DNA from 3 places in the Pseudoalteromonas sp. NCCP-2140 genome. Region 1 is predicted to be linked to each of the others. Evidence: predicted binding sites of a transcription regulator. Region 1 holds the regulator's gene; each other region holds the start of a gene.
What was found. The regulator LexA, encoded in region 1, represses DNA repair genes until DNA is damaged. The targets are predictions, from matches to a motif close to TACTGTATNNNNATACAGTA.
Positions count from the first base shown of each region.

Region 2: a site for LexA is predicted at 1,551-1,570, ahead of ruvC (crossover junction endodeoxyribonuclease RuvC). Genes of this name have one in related genera too.
Region 3: a site for LexA is predicted at 1,553-1,572, ahead of NFU46_RS05115 (YebG family protein). Genes of this name have one in related genera too.

Region 1 covers NZ_BRCZ01000011.1:28,160-31,443, reverse strand. The annotation lists gene coxB (cytochrome c oxidase subunit II) at 1-631, opposite strand, end outside; gene lexA (transcriptional repressor LexA) at 1,069-1,686, opposite strand; gene NFU46_RS17180 (PaaI family thioesterase) at 1,848-2,285, shown strand; gene NFU46_RS17175 (hypothetical protein) at 2,293-2,673, opposite strand; gene NFU46_RS17170 (hypothetical protein) at 2,832-3,284, shown strand, end outside.
Region 2 covers NZ_BRCZ01000001.1:118,476-121,759, reverse strand. The annotation lists gene ruvB (Holliday junction branch migration DNA helicase RuvB) at 1-346, opposite strand, end outside; gene ruvA (Holliday junction branch migration protein RuvA) at 354-974, opposite strand; gene ruvC (crossover junction endodeoxyribonuclease RuvC) at 976-1,500, opposite strand; gene NFU46_RS00595 (ABC transporter permease) at 1,637-3,284, opposite strand, start outside.
Region 3 covers NZ_BRCZ01000002.1:252,877-256,160, reverse strand. The annotation lists gene NFU46_RS05135 (chorismate mutase) at 1-107, shown strand, start outside; gene dsbB (disulfide bond formation protein DsbB) at 237-755, shown strand; gene NFU46_RS05125 (DUF6170 family protein) at 755-1,057, shown strand; gene NFU46_RS05120 (helix-hairpin-helix domain-containing protein) at 1,086-1,379, opposite strand; gene NFU46_RS05115 (YebG family protein) at 1,626-1,928, shown strand; gene putP (sodium/proline symporter PutP) at 1,991-3,284, opposite strand, start outside.

The sequences.
Region 1 (3,284 bases):
TCCACGCTTCATTGATAAACCCAGGATTTGCATCCTTTTTAACCGCAAAATCAGGCACCCACCATGAATGAATTACATCGTCTGAGGTCATTAAAAAGCGAACTTTTTTATTGATAGGAAGTACTAGCGGTTTATCTACTTCAAGCAAATAATGCTCAGTTTTCTCTGCTTGGTTGTCTATTTGATCTTTAGGAGTAGATAGAATCGAGTAATAAGCAATGTCTTCACCCATGTACTCGTAATGCCACTTCCATTGTGAGCCAGTCACTTTAATGGTGATATCGGCTTTAGAGGCATCTTCCATGGCAATTAAGGTTTTTGTGGCAGGCACAGCCATGGCGATTAAGATGACAAATGGAATGGCAGTCCAAAGTATTTCAACTTTTGTACTTTCATGAAATTGGGCAGGCTTGGCCCCTTTGGATTTACGGTGGTGTATTAAAGCCCAAAACATCACCGCAAATACGATGATGCCGATTACACAGCAGATAATAAATATCGTCATGTGTAACTCATAAACATTATTACTTATATCGGTCACCCCTTTACGCATATTGTATTGGCTATTTGCCAATGCAAGCTCAGGAAGTGCAAACAATATAAGCCACAAGGCGTAACGCAGTTTACCCATGTGACGGCTCCTTTAGATGCTATTGCAAGACGCAAAGCGAAAAGGCGATACAACAAGGTGCCCATTCGTTTTTCTTATTGTTCAGAGCGACTACGTATCATTTTGACCCACTTATGATACCGACCCCATGACTAACACCTCGCACATTTTTGTGTCTTTTTATTAATTAGGTGTTAATACAGTGTATTAACCAATTAGTTAAAAAATAACCAATAAGCAAGTTTTAATGATAATAAATGTTTATTTTGGTGCATAAATAACAACTATAATCAGCGCGTTATTTAATGTTTAGGAGTAAGAACGAAATATAAAAAGAGAGGAAAACTGCGCCATATAAGGCTTTAAATGAAGAGTAAGGATTCACAAATCCTAATTAAGTAGTAAAATTTCAGCGGCGCACCAAATTGAGTCAATTTAATGCACCAAATTGGGAGCGTTTACATCCAGTCAGCGTTACGAATAACACCTACCGCTAACCCCTCGATGTTGAACGACTCATGCTCAAGGTCAACCTCAATAGGCGAAAACTCTTCGTTCTCAGCGTGTAAAAGTACTTTGCGACCCGCCTTTTCTAGACGCTTAACTGTTACATCTTCATCGACTCGAGCTACAACTACTTGCCCGTTTTCAGCAACTTGTGTTCTGTGTACTGCAAGCAAATCGCCATCCATAATACCAATGTCTTTCATACTCATACCATTTACACGCAGTAAGAAATCGGCAGCAGGTTTAAATAATGAAGGATCAACTTGGCAGTGACTTTCAACATGCTCTTGCGCCAAAATAGGTTCACCAGCTGCAACACGGCCAATTAAAGGTAAGCCTAGTTGCTCTGGCTCATCTTCTTCAATTAACTGAATACCGCGACTCGCCCCAGGCTTCATTTTGATCATGCCTTTTTTTGCCAGTGCTTTTAGGTGTTCTTCAGCAGCGTTGGCACTTTTAAAACCCAATGTTTGAGCTATTTCAGCACGCGTAGGTGGCATGCCTGTATCTTTAATAAAGACTTTAATTAGTTCTAAAATTTGCGATTGGCGTTTAGTTAATGGGCGCATACAACTGGTTTTCCATACAGTACATTTAACTGTGAGTATATACAGTTATTTGAAAATCGCAAATTTAAATTAACCCCATCATATTGCTACAAAACTAACATTGAACCACACCGAAAGATGCCATAAGGTATTATCTTTAATTAGCAGGCTAAGGAAACACAATGAGTATTTGGCACCAACCAATCACGTTAGAGCTTTGCAAAGAGCTAGAACAAGGGATTACCGGTCAAGGCACTTTAATGAAAACTATGGGCATTGAGGTAACTGAAATTGGCGATGATTATTTAATGGCAACCATGCCTGCTATTCCTGAGCATCATAACCCTATGGGCATGGTCCATGGCGGAGCAAACGTTGTATTAGCAGAGACAGTGGCAAGCTATGCAGCCAATTTCGTGGTTGATTTCAAAAAGTTTTATGCTGTTGGCCAAGAAATTAATGCCAACCACATGAAAGCGTCACGCAAAGGAACGTTAACAGCAACTGCGAGACCGCTGCATTTAGGTAAGCGAACTTCTGTTTGGGATATTAAAATTACCAATGCCGCAGGAGAGCTTTGCTGCGTATCAAGAATGACCGCAGCTGTTGTAGAGCGATAAATTCTGGCTATTTTTCGACAGGATAAATAGTAATTTCAATCCCTGCGCCAATTGCAGAGATACGTAACAAGGTATCGGCATGCAGGGGTTGGTTAAAGCATTTAGGCGAATTACCTGATTCAAAGCCTATATCAAATGTACGCTTTGAGCACGATAACCACTGTTTTAATGCATTGCGCGAGCAAGACTCAATAAGCTCGCAAAGCTGGTTAATGGCTTTATCTGGAGAGCTGATATCTGCGGTTGCTTCAATACGTGCTAGTTGGCGGTATTCATCTTGGTCATAATGTAAAACCATGGCGTTTTTCTTCAAATCAGCAACAAGCGCACTAATATCGTGCTTTGACTCAAGCTCCAGATCTACATTTAAAAATTGAATTTCCGACATACTCTCGTTTTTACCCTCTATTTATATCGACTGAAACTTTAACTCAGTTTTGTATATATACCAAATCTAGAATACAGTTAATGCGACATTATGCCGCATTGGCAATCTAGCTAAACAACCTAAAATAGCGCCCACATAACAATAATAACGGGGTAATAATGAATAAACGCCTGTTTAAGTATGCTCGTAAAGGGCATAAATGGCTTGGCTACTTACTTGCTTTGCAGATCTTTTTTTGGCTCTTAGGTGGGCTGGTAATGAGCTCATTACCACTTGAAAAAGTGCATGGTAAGCATCTGGCTAATCGCAGTTTAAGTAGCCCATTTTTATTGTCGGACTACCCTGCTTCAATTGATAAAATAACAGCGCAATTCGAGCAAATCGAGGGTATTAAATATAGCCATTTTTTAAATACCCCGATTATAGAAGTTACATCCTCTAGCGGTACGTTTACTTTTGATAGCAGAACAGGTGCTAAAATGCCTGCACCGAGTAAAGCGCAAATCATTGAAAATGCGCAAGCTCACCTGCTTATTGACGCAAAAATAACGCAAGCGCAGTTATTAACAAAAGGACCTAGAGAAGTCGGTCACAAAGCCAATGTTTGGCAA
Region 2 (3,284 bases), on a different contig from region 1:
GTATTTCGTCAATAAACAGCACGTCGCCTTCCTCAAGGTTCGTTAAAAGCGCAGCTAAATCGCCTGCTTTTTCGAGTACTGGCCCCGACGTTGTTTTAATATTAACGTTAAGCTCGTTGGCAACAATATTTGCAAGTGTGGTTTTACCAAGACCCGGTGGACCAAATATTAATAAATGATCCAGCGCTTCGCCACGGTGGCGAGCTGCCTCGATAAAAATTTCCATTTGTTGCTTAACATGCGGCTGGCCTGTGTAATCGGTTAACAGCTTTGGTCGTATGGCACGATCAACACTGTCTTCGTTACTTTGTTCACTCGCATCTATTAAGCGATCTGCTTCAATCATGGTTTACTCACAACATTGATTTTAGAGCTTCTTTAATTAGAACCTCGGTCGTCATATCTGGTTTGTTCACTGTTTTAACCGCCTTTTGTGCTTGCGGTAGCTTATAGCCTAATGCCACAAGTGCTGATACTGCATCATCGGCAGCATTATTTGCCACTAGAGTATCATCACTTGATGGCTCAATGACGGCATTATCGCTAAATGGTGTAAATAAGTCATTACCCCAATCTTTGAGTCTGTCTTTCATTTCGAGCACTAAACGCTCAGCCGTTTTTTTACCAACACCCGGCAATTTTACCAGTGTTGTTGCATCTTCATTATTAACACAGCTTACAAATTGCTGCGCCGACATACCCGATAAAATAGCTAGACCAAGTTTTGGCCCAACACCATTGGCTTTTAAAAGCTCTCTAAATAAAGCGCGCTCGGTTTTGTTGTTAAAGCCAAATAATAGCTGGGCATCTTCACGCACCACAAAATGGGTATAAATAACCGCTTGCTCACCCACTGCCGGTAAATCATAAAAGCAGGTCATCGGCATTTGTACTTCGTAGCCTACACCACTTACTTCAATAAGAATTTCTGGCGGCTGTTTTTCTACTAGTAAGCCATTTAATCGACCAATCATATTACTTCCTTAATCGTCCTCTTACGGTTTTGCTCGCACTGCCCGCAAGTTTTATTAAATTTTGTTCTGAGTGAGCATGACAAATAGCAATTGCTAAGGCATCTGCGGCATCGGCTTGAGGGGTACCAGGCAGCTTTAAAATGTTTTTAACCATATGCTGTACTTGAGACTTATCGGCGCCGCCATTGCCTACAACGGCCTGCTTAATTTGCCTAGCTGAATATTCATAAACTGGCAGCTCTGCCATTGAAGCACCAACGATAGCAGCGCCACGTGCTTGACCGAGTTTAAGCGCTGAGTCTGGGTTGTGTGCCATAAACACTTTTTCGATAGCAAAACTGTCTGGTGAGAATTGCTCTACCAATTGACTGATCCCTTGGTAAATCATTTTTAAGCGTACCGGAAAATCGTGATCGGCCAATTTAATGCAGCCACTACCTAAATAAGTGAACTTAGCACCTTGGTGAGCAATCACGCCGTACCCTGTTAATCGTGAACCAGGATCAATCCCTAAAATAATCGCCAACTAACTGAACCGTCTATTATCATTATTATCTGCGGTTAATAATGCCAGAGCACTGTATAAATTACCAGTAACCAATTGCAATTCATAAAAAATGCCCGCAATTGCGAGCATTTTATAGTCAACCTTCAAGAGACTTTTACGCGAGCGAGCGTAATAAGCCTTGGGTATTTTTTCGCATTGTTCGCGCTATCATCAAATAGCCTAAACATGCCACAAATAAGCCACCGACTGCTGGGCCAATCACCCAAATATGAGGATGGAACTTACCTGCTAAATCGAACATTTGTTTTTGCACTATTAACAAAGCGATGTCACTGACTATGGCTGCCACTAAGCCTGCAGTAACGCCTAATAGTAAAAACTCATATAAGGTGGCATTTTTAATTAAGCGCCCTTTCGCACCTAAAGTCCGCAAAATAACAATCTCTTGCATTCGCTCGCCTAAACTTGCTTGCACTTGTGAAATAAGCACTAAAGCGCCACAGGCAACCACAATCGCTAGTACAAAGCCAATCGCTAACGATACTTGCTCAATGGTTGAGCGAATTTGTTTAATGAAACTCTCAACATCTATCACGTTAACCGTTGGGTATTGACGCATTAGCTCATTAAACTCACGTTTTTTCTCTGCTTTAACATTTACTGATGAAATATAAGTAGCAGGAAAGCTCGCTAGCACGTCAGGGCTTAAAATAATAAAGAAGTTAGGTTTAAGCGTGGTCCAATTAACCTTGCGTACACTGGTAATTTTTGCGTCAAACGACTGCGCACCAATTAAGAAAGTAAGCGTATCGCCAATTTGTATATCAAGGCGTTCAAGCATCGACTCTTCTACCGACGCCTCGGCTACTGAGTCTTCACTGAACCATGTACCGTCGATAAGCTCGTTTTGATTAGGCAAGTCTTTACGCCAAGTTAGGTTTAACTCACGGCCAATACCAGAGCGGGCTTCTTCATCTTTCTTTTCGTTGTCCTCTTGCGATACTTCGCGGGCAACCAACTCGCCATTAACAGCGTTTACACGGCCACGAACAACCGGATAGAAATCAGACGTTGGCATATCGTTTTGCGCTAAGAAGCTAGTAATAGGCTCTAACTCTTGCTCAGTAATGTTCACTAAAAATGAATTAGGTGCATTTTCAGGAAGCTGAGACTGCCAATCCGAAATCATGTCGTTCTTAAGTACAATTAAAAACAGTAATAGCTTGATAGCCAACGCAAAGCTAATTAATTGCACAGCATTCACATTTGCACGCTTTTGAATTGACGCAATCGCCAATGACCAACTATTGCCCGGACTCAAGCCAAGTTTGCGGCCACCGCCAAAAATAACCTTTGATAACCCAAATAACACCGCAATTAAAAATGCCGTCGAAAGGAACAAAATTGCACTAATTTTGATGTTGTTACTAAATAACCACATCAGTAAAAATACAGTAAGCGCCGACATAGTAAGGTGCACTTTACTTACTAATAAACGGTCGCCTAAGTTACGGCGAAGTACACGTAGCGGCGGAATATCAAATAAATCGAGTAGCGGTTTAATTGAAAACATAACCGCACAAATCACACCCGTGCTGATCGCAATAATCCAAGGCTTTACCGATGCACTCGGCAATGCTGTGCCCATGGTTTGTGCCAAATAATCCGTGGCAACCGCTTGTAAACCATAACCAATCAGTAAACCAACAATCACCGACATTGAACACACAAGGCTCAAATGTAATAAATAGATTTTACGGATCATCGCGCGGCTACCGCCCAGCGTTTTCATCATAGCAACT
Region 3 (3,284 bases), on a different contig from region 1:
ATGACTCGCATGTTAAGCAAGCGCTTGAAGAGCTAAAAGAACACACCCAGTACACACGTGTATTAGGCTGTTATCAAAGTGAGTCTTTGCAAGCTGTTAGTGTGTAACAGCCAGCCTAGATATGATTAATGAAAAGGAGCTGGTTGGCTCCTTTTTCGTATAATTTCATCTTAGATACTTGCACCCAATGCCCTGTCTAAGCATAATCTTGAAAACAATTTGAAATTGGAACTTTCATGAATTGGTTAGCAGAATTAGCAACTAAAAGAACACCTTGGTTATTATTAGCCGTTATTTCCCTCGCATTTGAAATCACTGCGTTATTTTTTCAATACAACATGGGCCTTGAGCCATGCATCATGTGTATTTACCAACGTACCGCTGTTTTAGGTTTACTTGCAGCAGGTGTGATGGGTGCAATTAACCCACAAAATATGGTTGTTCGCTTAGTCGCATTTGCCACTTGGGGTGTCTCTGCAATTTGGGGTTACTTTATTGCCAAAGAACACATTGCAATGCAAAACAATACTGACCCTTTTGCATTTAGCTGTGCATTTGAACCTAACTTCCCAAGTTTTATGCCCCTGCATGAATGGATCCCTAGCTTCTTTGCCGCTACTGGTGATTGCGGAAATATCGATTGGCAGTTTGCTTCTATGAGTATGCCAGCATGGATGGAAGTGATTTTTGCAGCATTTTCAGTGGTATTTGTGGCTGTTTTAGTTAGCCGATTAGTGAGCAAAAAGTCGCTATAATGATTTATTTTTTTACTAGTCAAATCCCTGCTTTAAAAAGCTTTAAAGTAAGGCAACGTCAGCAAATAATTGCTCTTGCTTTGGCTCATTTAAGTCCAAGCAAAAAGATCATTTTATCGGTTTGTAAGCTTGCTTTTTTAGCGCCATTATTTTTAGGCTTAGCCTACTTTGAAGGTTGGATGCTTATTCCTTGGTTGTTGTTAGCAGGCTTAAGTTACCCACTTATTACAACACCTATCGAAAACATGTTCGCATTAGCGCATTTAGACAAAGCTATCGATGAATTTAAACAGGGCGAATAACGCCCTGTTTAGGTGTATAGCCTGCTGTTTATAATGTAATTTTCCCCTCAAGTTTAGCAAATAGCTTATCGCCTATTCCTTTTACTTCTTTTAATTGCTCTACCGACTTAAACGGTCCCTGTTTTTTGCGGTGCTCAACAATTGCTTTAGCTTTTGACTCCCCAATACCCGGTAATTGAGTAAGTTGATCTATGCTGGCTTTGTTTATACTGAGCTTTTGCATTTTAACTTGTGTTGCTTCTGTTGGTTTAACGGCGAATGCCGATGTAGCAGGTAGTAACGCAATACTTGTGGCAAGTAAAATACTTGATAGTAATTTCATAATTTCCTCCATGATGTCCATCTTGGACAGATAGTTAGCTATTACCCAACACTCACTCCATCGCTTGTGTTTAACTTTGGGTAACAATTTAAATAAAGCTAATGTCCCTACTATTGTCAAATTTGTTAAATAAAATTTTTCTCAAGTTACTTGCAAAGTAAGCCTCGAAGCATTACTGTATATAAAAACAGTAATCAAAGTAGCGGTATTGCGCTGCAAATGCCACGCTTAAATGCAGGAGAAATCATGGCTGTTGTTGTTAAATATGTTGTAGAAAGAAACGGAGTCGAGCGCATGACGTTTACTACTAAGAAAGAAGCTGATGCGTATGACAAAATGCTCGACATTGCTGAGTCATTAGAACTAATGCTTGAAAAAGTTGATGTACCATTAAGCGAGCAACAAATTGAGTCACTGGCGCTTGAAATGGCAAAAGAAAAAGACCAATTTATGGCGGTACTTAAAGGTGCAAAAGACGCCCCAGCTAAGCCTAAAAAAGCAAAGTCAGACGACAACGTTGCTGATATAACAGAAAAAGCGGCAAGCTAAACGCAAATTTAGATCATAAAAAAGGGCAACAGATGTTGCCCTTTTTTGTGTTTAATCAAAAACTACAGTGACGACTCAACTTCATCAAATAAGTCTGTAATTTCTTTTTTCGGCTCAGCAGTTGTAAGGCTAACAACAACAATAGCAATTGTTGATAAAATAAAGCCTGGGACAATCTCATAAATGATTGCACTTAATGCTTGGCCATCAATTGTAATTGGCGCGTAAATCCAAAACAGCACTGTTGCAGCACCAACAACCATACCACTAATAGCGCCTTGTAAGTTCATACGCTTCCAGTAAAGGCTCAGTAATACGAGTGGACCAAATGCAGCACCAAAACCAGCCCATGCATTACTCACTAAATCTAAGATAGAGCTATCGCGGTCATAGGCTAGGTAAATAGCAAATAGAGCAACCAAAATAACACTAATACGACCTACTAAAACCAGCTCTTTTTGAGATGCACTACGGTTTAAATAAATCTTATAAAAATCTTCGGTTAGTGAGCTTGAACAAACTAATAACTGTGATGAAATAGTACTCATAATCGCCGCTAAAATAGCTGCCAATAAGAAGCCGGCAATTAAAGGGTGGAAGATAAGCTCAGACAACACTAGGAAAATCGTTTCTTTATCATCAATTGGCATTTGGTTTTCAAGCATATAAGCAGCACCAAATAGACCTGTTAGCACAGCACCAATAGCAGAAAGCGTCATCCACGACATACCCACACGGCGCATCGTCGGCATATCTTTCACAGAGCGCACAGACATAAAACGCACAATAATATGTGGTTGACCAAAATAACCAAGGCCCCATGCCATGGCAGAAATAATCGCTATCGTTGAACCACCTGCAAACCAATCCATCATATTAAGTGCATGAATTTCTGATTCTTTTGGTGAGCTTAATAATAAGTCATAGCGTGCATTTGCAAGTGTATCCATAACTGGCTGATCAAGCATGGTAAACGTTGCAATTGGCACAGCCAGCAACGAGATAAACATGATACAGCCTTGTACAAAGTCAGTCAGGCTCACTGCTAAGAAGCCACCAAACAAGGTATATAACACGACAACACCTGTTGTGATGTACAGACCCATTTCGTAGCTCATATTAAATGAGTTTTCGAACAACTTGCCGCCTGCAACAACACCTGATGAGGTATACAAGGTGAAGAAAACAATGATTACAATCGCAGAGATCACACGCAGAATATTTTTATTATCATCAAAGCGGTTCGCGAAGTAATCTGGAATGGTGATTGAGTCATTCGCCTTTTCTGTGTAAACACGTAAACGAGGCGCGACTAGGAAGTAGTTAGCCCAAGCACCGAGTACTAGACCTATGGCA